3 regions of the Pseudomonas sp. GD03842 genome follow, and region 1 is predicted to be linked to each of the others. Evidence: predicted binding sites of a transcription regulator. Region 1 holds the regulator's gene; each other region holds the start of a gene.
What was found. Region 1 encodes FliA, which starts transcription of late flagellar genes. Its sites were predicted from a motif close to CTAAAGTTTNNNNNNNNNNNGCCGNTAA; they were not measured.

Region 1 (3,277 bases):
TGAGCAAGTTGCTCTCCACTTCGGTGACCAACTTGGTCACGCGTTTGATGACCTGACCGGTCAGGTCCTGGAAATCCTGCGCCAACAAAATGTCGTTCAGATGCGTTGCGACGTCATGGGTTTCCTTCTCGCTGCGCACCAGGAAACCTTCGACGCGGCGGGCCAGATCCCTGAACTCCTCGGCGCCGATCTCACGACGCATGAAGCGTCCCCAATCCTCGCTCAGCGTTTTGGCATCGGCGCTCAGGCCATTCATCAGGGGCGTGCTCTGCTCCACCAGATCCATGGTTTTATTGGCCGCGTTCTCCGTCAGCCTGACAACGTACGACAGGCGTTCGGTGGCGTCCGTGATCTGGGACACCTCTTCGGCTTGCGGCATGTGCGGGTCAATCTGGAAATTGACGATCGCACTGTGCAGCTCACGGGTCAGCTTGCCCACTTCCTGATACAGGCCCCGATCACGGGTCTGGTTAAGCTCATGGATAAGTTGCACGGCTTCGCCGAACTGGCCTTTTTCAAGGCTGGTCACCAGCTCTTGTGCATGTTTCTTCAGGGTCGACTCGAAGTCACCCATTGATGAATCTTTAGGATCCATAGCGCCCTCGCAGCGAACATCAGCTATTGACGCGCTCGAATATCTTGTCGATTTTTTCTTTGAGCACCTGGGCCGTGAACGGCTTGACGACATAGCCGTTCACGCCGGCCTGCGCGGCCTCGATGATCTGTTCGCGCTTGGCTTCGGCGGTCACCATCAGCACAGGCAGGTGACGCAGACGCTCGTCGGCACGCACCTGACGCAGCAGCTCGATACCGGTCATGCCCGGCATGTTCCAGTCCGTCACCAGAAAATCGAAAGCCCCGCTCTGCAGCATGGGCAATGCGGTGGTACCGTCATCTGCTTCGGCCGTGTTGGTGAACCCAAGGTCACGCAACAGGTTTTTTATGATCCGCCGCATCGTTGAGAAGTCATCAACGATGAGGATTTTCATGTTCTTGTCCAATTCGACCTCCAAGCAGTCTTTAACGCACCCAGCTCCCGGGTGCGCGTTCAATCAATACCGGTACGACAAACCACCGGCGACACGACAACGAGAGGGCTTTGGAATCGAAAGGTACGAGCGCAGCGGATAAGAGTCCCGAAGACCTGATCCGACCGGCTCCTGCCTTGTCTCTTTTGCTTCCCACATCACATCTTGCACAGCCGGTCTTACAAGCAACACACAACGCCCTCGAACAGGCGTTGCGTCAATCCATCAGCGTGCCCGCCATTCACCCAGCCGCCCGCGCAGACGCGCGGCGCACTGGCTGTGCAACTGGCTGACACGGGATTCGCTGACCCCCAGGACCTCACCGATTTCCTTGAGGTTCAGCTCTTCATCGTAATACAGCGCCAGCACCAGCCGTTCACGCTCGGGCAGGTTGGCAATGGCATCGGCCAGCGCGCTCTGGAAACGCTCGTCTTCCAGATCCCGCGAGGGCTCCAGCGACTGGCTCGCGCCATCCTCATGCAGCCCCTCATGTTCGCCGTCCTGCAACAGATCGTCAAAGCTGAACAGGCGACTGCCCAAGGTATCGTTCAAAATCCCGTAATAATCATCGAGACTCAATTGAAGTTCGGCAGCAACCTCATGATCTTTAGCGTCGCGGCCGGTTTTCGCTTCAATCGCGCGGATCGCATCACTGACCATGCGCGTGTTGCGGTGAACCGAACGCGGCGCCCAGTCCCCTTTGCGGACTTCGTCCAGCATGGCCCCGCGGATACGAATACCCGCGTAGGTCTCGAAGCTGGCCCCTTTCGAGGAGTCGTATTTGGTCGAGACTTCGAGCAACCCGATCATGCCCGCCTGAATCAGGTCCTCGACCTGGACGCTCGCTGGCAACCGCGCCAGCAGGTGGTAGGCGATGCGCTTGACCAGAGGGGCATAGCGCTCGATCAGCTCGTATTGGGAGTCCTTGGATGATTTGCTGTACATGCGATAGCCACTTGCGGTCATGACACAGGCCCTGCACTGGTCTGATGAACCAGGCGCTCAACGAAAAATTCAAGGTGACCCCGCGGGTTCGCCGGCAGCGGCCAGGTATCGACCTTCTGCGCGATGGCCTTGAACGCCAGCGCACATTTGGAACGCGGGAAGGCTTCGTACACCGCGCGCTGCTTCTGCACCGCCTTGCGCACGCACTCGTCGTACGGCACCGCACCCACGTATTGCAGGGCGACGTCCAGGAAGCGATCGGTGACCTTGGTCAACTTGGCGAACAGGTTGCGCCCTTCCTGCGGGCTCTGTGCCATGTTGGCCAGGACACGGAAGCGGTTCATGCCGTAGTCACGGTTAAGCAATTTGATCAGCGCGTAGGCGTCGGTGATCGAGGTCGGTTCGTCGCACACCACCAGCAGCACTTCCTGTGCCGCGCGTACGAAACTCACCACCGACTCGCCGATCCCGGCGGCGGTGTCGATCACCAGCACGTCCAGGTTGTCACCGATTTCGCTGAAGGCCTGGATCAGGCCGGCATGCTGCGCCGGGCTCAACTGCACCATCGTCTGAGTGCCGGAGGCTGCGGGCACGATGCGCACGCCCCCCGGCCCCTGCAGCAGGACATCGCGCAGTTCGCAGCGCCCTTCGATGACGTCGGCCAGGGTACGTTTGGGGGTCAGACCCAGCAAGACGTCGACATTGGCCAGACCCAGATCGGCGTCCAGCAACATGACGCGACGTCCCAGCTCGGCCAGGGCCAGCGAGAGGTTCACTGACACATTGGTCTTGCCTACGCCACCTTTGCCACCGGTCACCGCGATAACCTGAACGGGATGCATGCTGCCCATAGTTAATTCTTTACCTTGTCTTGCTTAGACCCAAGCCACATTTCGGGCTGCACGTCCACTGAGTGAACAATGCCTGGCAGACCATCGATGCAGGTATTTTCCAATGTCATTTTCCTTAACCTAGCCCGCGCGCTTGCCGGTGCTGTGATAAAGATCCGCAAACATATCCGCCATCGCTTCCTCGCTAGGCTCCTCCTGCATCTGCACGCTGACGGCACGGCTTACCAACTGGTGTCGACGCGGCAAATGCAGATCATCGGGGATCCGTGGGCCATCGGTCAGATAGGCCACGGGCAATTCGTGTGTCACCGCCAGGCTCAGCACTTCGCCCAGGCTGGCGCTCTCGTCCAGCTTGGTCAGGATGCACCCGGCCAGGCCGCAACGCTTGTAACTGTGATAGGCCGCCGTCAGCACTTGCTTCTGGCTGGTCGTCGCCAGCACCAGGTAATTGCG
Region 2 (3,277 bases), on a different contig from region 1:
CACGAGAAACAGGTTGGGCAGGATCTCGCGCGGGGCAAACAGGCCGGTAAACGGCACGTTGTTTAGATCAAAGCCCTTCTTGTAGGCCGTCCAACGGACCGTTTCAAACAGAATGAATACCGCCAGCATCGTCAGGTGCAGCGGGTACAGGCGAAAGACCCGGGAGATGAAAAACGCTTTGAATGAGAGGTTGGGCTTCATGCCGTAGGTATGCGCCAGAACGAAGCCACTGAGCACGAAGAAGAAGTTGAGCAGAACTTCGTCGCGACGAAAGAATGGCAGCGTGATGAAACTGTCAACGACATGCAAATGGAAAAACACAACCAACAAGGCGCAAATGCCTCTGAAACTGTCGAGGGTGGTAAAGCGCTGAACAGGCTTCATAACGCAACTTCCGTACTGGTTGATGAAATCGCCACCCTGCCGAAGCTGGCGCCAGTACACGGTATTGGGTTCCCCTGTGCCTCAACAGTTGAAATATTTCATCCCGCCGGTTCCCGGGTGCGCAAAAGTTGACGCCATCGATCGTGATCAATGACTTTACAGTCACCGAAAAATGTATCGCCCACGCAACGTCGGGAAATTGGCTTCGTGAACGCCGCATCCAGACGTGCTTCTCAGGTAACCCAGCCCCACGAACGCGCTTCGCTCAACTATCAATGGCAACGATGATCGCTACCACTCGTATTGACTTCTTAATCATTCGGCGCGGCGTAACATCACCTCCATACCGAGTCACCCACTACCGACTTCTGGAGCTACCGACATGAACACTCAAAAACTGATCCTGGGCCTGGCCTTCTCTGTACTGGCAACCGGCGCGTTTGCACTGCCCACTGTCCACGGCACCAGCGCCGTAGCGGAAAACGGTTCATCCCATACCCACATCGAGCGCGTGGCCGCCGATGGCGCGGACCGTGTAGGTGCCAATCGCGTGGCTGAAAACGGTTCCGATCGCACCGCTCTGGGCCGCATTGCAGCCGATGGCGCGGATCGCGTAGGTGCCAACCGCCTGAGCTGATCTTTCCGCCCCCAGCCCCTCCCAGCCCGGCCTTTGCCGGGCTTGATTTTTCCCCAATCAATCCGCGTCACCCCATGCACTTCTTCGCCCTGGCGTCTGATCCTCAGCCATGCTTTCAAGAAGCCCCGAGAGGCGTCCTGACATTTCTTTCAGTTTTTCCGAGACTGGCCGATGCATTCGTAAGACTCACTGTTTCGCTGGCCCTGATAACAATAACTCTCCAGCTGACGACTTCGAAAAAACGGACATTCTGGAGATTGACATGAAAAGCTGGTTCGCAAACATCAGCGTCAACACGAAACTGGCCCTTGGGTTCGGCATCGTTCTCGTTTTCACTGCCTTGCTGGCTCTCATCGGCTGGAACAGCCTGGGCAACATGACCTACCGCAGCGAGCGGGTGGCTGACATCACCAAGCTGGGTCAAAAACTCACCGACCTTCGCGTGACCCGCCTGCAATACATGCTCAGCAGTGGCGACGAAACCGCCGCGCAAAGCGTCCAGACGGCGTTGGATAACTACAAAGCCCAGCAGCAATTCCTGCTCACCACCTTCAGCAACCCGCTGAACGTGCCGGTGATCAAGGCGCTGAGCGATCAGATCAGCGCCTATCAAAATTCACTCAACAAAATGCGTGACGGCTATAGGCTCAGCGCCAAGGTCCGTGCCGACATGGGTGTGGACGCGGTGAAGGCGGCCGATCTGATCGCCGCAATCACCGATGACGTGATGAAGCTCGACCCGAGCGACGAACGACGATTCGCGCAGTACCAGACCATCATCAAGGCCAAGGAAGACGTTATGCTGGTGCGCTACGAAGTGCGCGGCTACACCGGTAATGTCACGGCCAAGACCGAGGAAGCGGCTCAGCGTCAACTGGCAGCGGCCATCAGCGGGCTGGATCATCTGAAGGCGACCTTCAGTGGCACCCAGGCCGATCGTCTCAAGCAACTGGAAGCGTCGCTGATCGGCTACCGCAACTCGGTACAAGGCTTCAAGGACGCTACGGACAGCATCAATGCCGCCCGCGCCGAGATGACGGAAGAGCAGACGAACATCGTCAAGCTCAGCCAGCAATTGGTCGATATTCAGAACTCGCTGGGCGAGTCGGATACGCGCCAGGCACGTATGCTCCAGATTGGCGGCACCCTGCTGGCGCTGATCTTCGGCGCGCTGGCGGCGGTACTCATTACTCGCCAGATCACCCGCCCCCTGCAAGAAACCCTGGCGGTGGTCGACCGAATTGCATCTGGGGACCTGACGCAGAACCTGGTTGTGACGCGCAAGGACGAGTTGGGTGTGTTGCAGCAAGGCATTCAGCGAATGGGCGCGACCCTGCGCGACCTGATCGGCGGCATTCGTGACAGCGTGACGCAGATCGCCAGCGCTGCTGAAGAACTGTCAGCGGTCACCGAACAGACCAGCGCTGGCGTGAACAGCCAGAAAGTCGAGACCGACCAGGTGGCCACCGCCATGCACGAAATGTCGGCCACCGTGCACGAGGTTGCGCGCAATGCCGAACAGGCCTCTGTCGCCGCATCGGCCGCCGACACGGAAGCGCGCGCGGGTGACAAGGTGGTTGGCGAGGCGATCGCGCAGATCGAGAAACTGGCCACTGAAGTGATTCGCTCGACAGACGCCATGAGCGTGCTGGAAAACGAAAGCGACAAGATCGGCAAAGTCATGGACGTGATCAAGGCCGTGGCCGAGCAGACCAACCTGCTGGCTTTGAATGCCGCCATCGAGGCGGCCCGAGCGGGCGAAGCCGGACGTGGATTTGCCGTGGTGGCAGACGAAGTGCGCGGTCTGGCGCAACGCACCCAACAATCGACGGAAGAAATCGAAGGCCTGGTTGCGGCGCTGCAGAACGGCACACGTCAGGTGTCGGACATGATGCTCAGCAGCCGTAACCTGACCGACAGCAGCGTGGCGCTGACCCGCAAGGCGGGCACCTCGCTGGAAAGCATTACCCGGACGGTGTCGAACATCCAGGCGATGAACCAGCAGATCGCAGCCGCAGCCGAGCAGCAGAGCTCGGTGGCTGAAGAAATCAGCCGCAGCATTGTCAACGTCCGCGACGTGTCCGAACAGACCGCCGCCGCCAGCGAGGAAACCGCCGCGTCCAGCGTCGAGCTGGCCCGCCTGGGCAACCAGCTGCAGATGCTGGTCAGCCACTTCAAGGTCTGATACGCAAAAGCCGCGTTCCGGGAGCTACCCGGACGCGGCTTTTTTGCAACTTCACCTTCTTGCAGCAGCCC
Region 3 (3,277 bases), on a different contig from region 1:
CTGTTGCTCCATGCCCTCATAAGCCCCACCGGAGAGCCCGGACAACGCTTGCGCACGCCCACTGACCTCCTGGGCCGCGGTGCGAATGTGCGACACCATGAGCTCCAACGCCTGCCCCATTTTGTTGAAGCTGCCGGCCAACTGACCGATTTCGTCATGACTCGTAATGTGCAGACGCACGCTCAAATCGCCGGCGCCCAACGCCTCGGCCTGGTTGACGAGCGCTGACAGAGGCTGCAACTTGCTACGCAGCAGCCAGATTGCCGAGCCCACTGCAATCAGCATCGCCAGCAGGCTGCCAATGGCCAGCTGCATGCCCACTTTCCAGGTCACTGCGCTGATTTCATCTTTCGGCATGATGGCCAGGATCGACCAAGGTCCACCGGTGAACGGCTCGGCCACCGCATAAAAATCCTCCCCTGCGTCCTGCCAGAAACGTCCTACATTGGGCGTCTTGACGAAATCGGCCAGGGTTTTGCGCGCCTGATCCAAATCCTTTACGCCAGCAGGGGGGACCAGCCAATTGTTTTGCTCATCCAGCACGGCGAGAGAACCGGTGTCGCCAATACGAAAGCTCTTGAGGTTTTCGAACTGCGCCTTTTGCGCGTCGGTGTAATCGAAGCCCACGAACAACACCGCAATGACCTTGCCGCTGCTGTCGCGTACCGGGGAGTATTGAGTCATGTACAAGCGATCGAACAGCAAGGCGCGCCCCACATAGCCTTGCCCGGCCAGCAGTTTGTCGTAGGCGGGGTGTTTGTGGTCAAGCGCGGTGCCGATGGCGCGCGAGCCGTCCTGCTTGCTCAGCGAGGTGCTGATGCGGATGAAATCCTCCCCGCTGCGCACGAAAACGGTCGCCACGCCCGCGGTCATCTTTTTGAAGTCGTCGACCTCAGTGAAGTCGTTGTTCAACACAGTGCCGTGCAGCAATAACGCCGGTGTTTGCACGCCCGCTACAGCGATGGACTGATCAGCCTGGATCGTCAGGCCATTGAACCGCTTTTCGAACAGGCCACTCAGGCGTTGGGTGCTGTCGCGCAGCGTACTGTGGAAGGTGTTGAGCTGGTCGGCCAGTAATCGCGCCTCGCTGCCCATGTGCTCCTCGCGAATGGTCAGGTTGGCCGAATCGAGCGAACGCAGGGCGAAAAGCGTACTGCCGCTGATAACGATAGCCAGGATGACGGCCAGGGCAATCCCGAGTTGCGATGCAATGCGGGCACGGGGCTTGGGCATGAAAACTCCTTGCCGAACGACCGGACCATCCTGATCGCGGGCAAACCATTCGGACTGTTTCTAATAGAGGGGATCGATGAGTCGATAGATGCGAACCGACCCTGTACTTAGGAATCGGCTGACAGCCGGAATACTTGAGTCTGACGCCGGGTTTTAGGCTTGGCAGCAGGTGCGTCTGCGAACGGGCTTTGTGCCTATTCAAGGATCGTCACCTGCGGCAATTCCATCGCCTGCACTTCGCTTTTGAGAAAGTCGCTCAATCTGCGCAGCCGCTCGCCTCCGGGTCGGGTCTTGGGCCAGACCAGGTAATAGTTTTCCCCGCTGAACACCGCCGTGCGCCACGGCAGGCTCAAGCGGCCCTGAAGGACGTCTTCGGCAACCATCAGCAAATCACCCATGGAAACCCCATAGCCCCGCGCCGCGGCGATCATGCCCAGCTCGAGCGTATCGAACACCTGACCGCCCTTGAGCGACACCTGATCCGACAACCCCATGCGCTCCAGCCAACTGCGCCAGTCCCGGCGATCAGGTGTGGGATGCAGCAGCTCGGTGCTGGCCAACCGTGCCACATCCCAGGGCCCATCATCGAGCAAATTGGGCGAGCCGACGGGAATGAGTAACTCCGGAAACAGGTAGGTCGCTTCCCAATCAGGAGGAAAGTGACCTCGGCTGAGCAGGACAGCGCAGTCGAACGGCTCCTGGGTGAAATCCACATGGTCGATGTCCATCCAGGCGCTGGTCAGTTGGACCTCGTTTCCCACCTGCAAATGACGAAACCGACTCAGCCGCGCCAACAGCCACCGCATGGTCAGCGTCGATGGCGCTTTCATGCGTAGGATGCCCTCTTCTGCCATCAACGCGCTGCAGGCTCGCTCCAGCGCTGAAAAGCCTTCGCGTACACCCGGCAGCAGTTCGCGCGCCGCCTCGGTCAATTGAAGGTTGCGTCCCTGGCGGCGAAACAGTCGGCAGGCGAAATGCTGTTCCAGTGTATGGATATGGCGACTCACCGCACTTTGAGTGATGGACAGCTCCTCTGCCGCGCGGGTGAACGAGCTGTGCCGTGCGGCGGCTTCGAATGCGCGCAGCGCATACAGCGGCGGGAGACTACGAGGCATGAGGCGCTTCCTGTTTGAGTGGTGGCGACGCAAGAAGCGCTAATGTAAAACAGTCAGGATGAGTTTTACTCATGCCAGTGATCGTATTTATCCCTTTGTGCAATGCGTGCCGAATCACCACAATGGGCTGCTCATCCCTGCCTCTCCCTTCGAGCGCCCGACCATGCAACAGCACGCCTTCAAAGAACTTTGGATCATCCTGCGGCTGGCTGGGCCGCTGATCGCTTCCCAGATGGCACACATGCTGATGGTCTTCACCGACACGGTGATGATGGGCAAACTCGGCCCGGAATCCCTCGCCGGCGGCGGGCTGGGCGCCGCCAGCTACAACTTTGTGTCTTTCTTCTGCGTCGGTGTAATGGCGGCGGTTGGCACGCTGGTGGCCATTCGCAAGGGTGCCAATGATGACGCAGGCGCCACCCGCCTGACTCAGGCGGGGCTATGGCTGGCGTGGGGCATGGCGCTGATCGCCGCGCTCGTTTTGTGGAACCTTGCACCGATTTTGGCGCACTTCGGCCAAGACGAAGCCAACGTGCTCATGGCCAGCCAATTTCTGACCACCTTGCCGCTGGCGCTGCCGGGACTGCTGAGTTTCATGGCATTGCGCGGCTTCACCAGCGCCCTTGGCCGGGCCACTCCCGTCATGGTCATCAGCCTGGCGGGCGTGGTGGCCAACTTCGGTCTGAACTACGCCTTCATCCATGGCCTGTTCGGCCTGCCGCACTGGGGCCTAATGGGCATCGGCCTGGTCACCGCGATTGTCACCAACGGCATGGCGCTGACTCTGTGGCTGCACATTCGTTATCACCGTGCGTATTCGGCGTATCCGATTCACAAAGACCTGATGAGCCTTTCGCGCACCTGTCTCAAGGAACTCTGGCGGCTGGGCCTGCCCATCGGCGGGACTTACGCGGTCGAAGTCGGCCTGT

Region 2: N5D61_RS17020 (methyl-accepting chemotaxis protein) is a predicted target of FliA. The motif match lies at 1,169-1,196, and genes of this name have one in related genera.
Region 3: N5D61_RS06095 (methyl-accepting chemotaxis protein) is a predicted target of FliA. The motif match lies at 1,345-1,372, and genes of this name have one in related genera.

The regions. Positions count from the first base shown of each region.
Region 1 covers NZ_JAOCEA010000019.1:72,037-75,313, reverse strand. Annotated here, with positions in the region: gene N5D61_RS22975 (protein phosphatase CheZ) at 1-595, opposite strand, end outside; gene N5D61_RS22970 (chemotaxis response regulator CheY) at 615-989, opposite strand; gene fliA (RNA polymerase sigma factor FliA) at 1,254-1,994, opposite strand; gene fleN (flagellar synthesis regulator FleN) at 1,991-2,824, opposite strand; gene flhF (flagellar biosynthesis protein FlhF) at 2,945-3,277, opposite strand, start outside.
Region 2 covers NZ_JAOCEA010000011.1:165,715-168,991, reverse strand. Annotated here, with positions in the region: gene N5D61_RS17030 (acyltransferase) at 1-384, opposite strand, end outside; gene N5D61_RS17025 (hypothetical protein) at 767-1,021, shown strand; gene N5D61_RS17020 (methyl-accepting chemotaxis protein) at 1,284-3,206, shown strand.
Region 3 covers NZ_JAOCEA010000003.1:244,120-247,396, forward strand. Annotated here, with positions in the region: gene N5D61_RS06095 (methyl-accepting chemotaxis protein) at 1-1,233, opposite strand, end outside; gene N5D61_RS06100 (LysR substrate-binding domain-containing protein) at 1,428-2,348, opposite strand; gene N5D61_RS06105 (NorM family multidrug efflux MATE transporter) at 2,512-3,277, shown strand, end outside.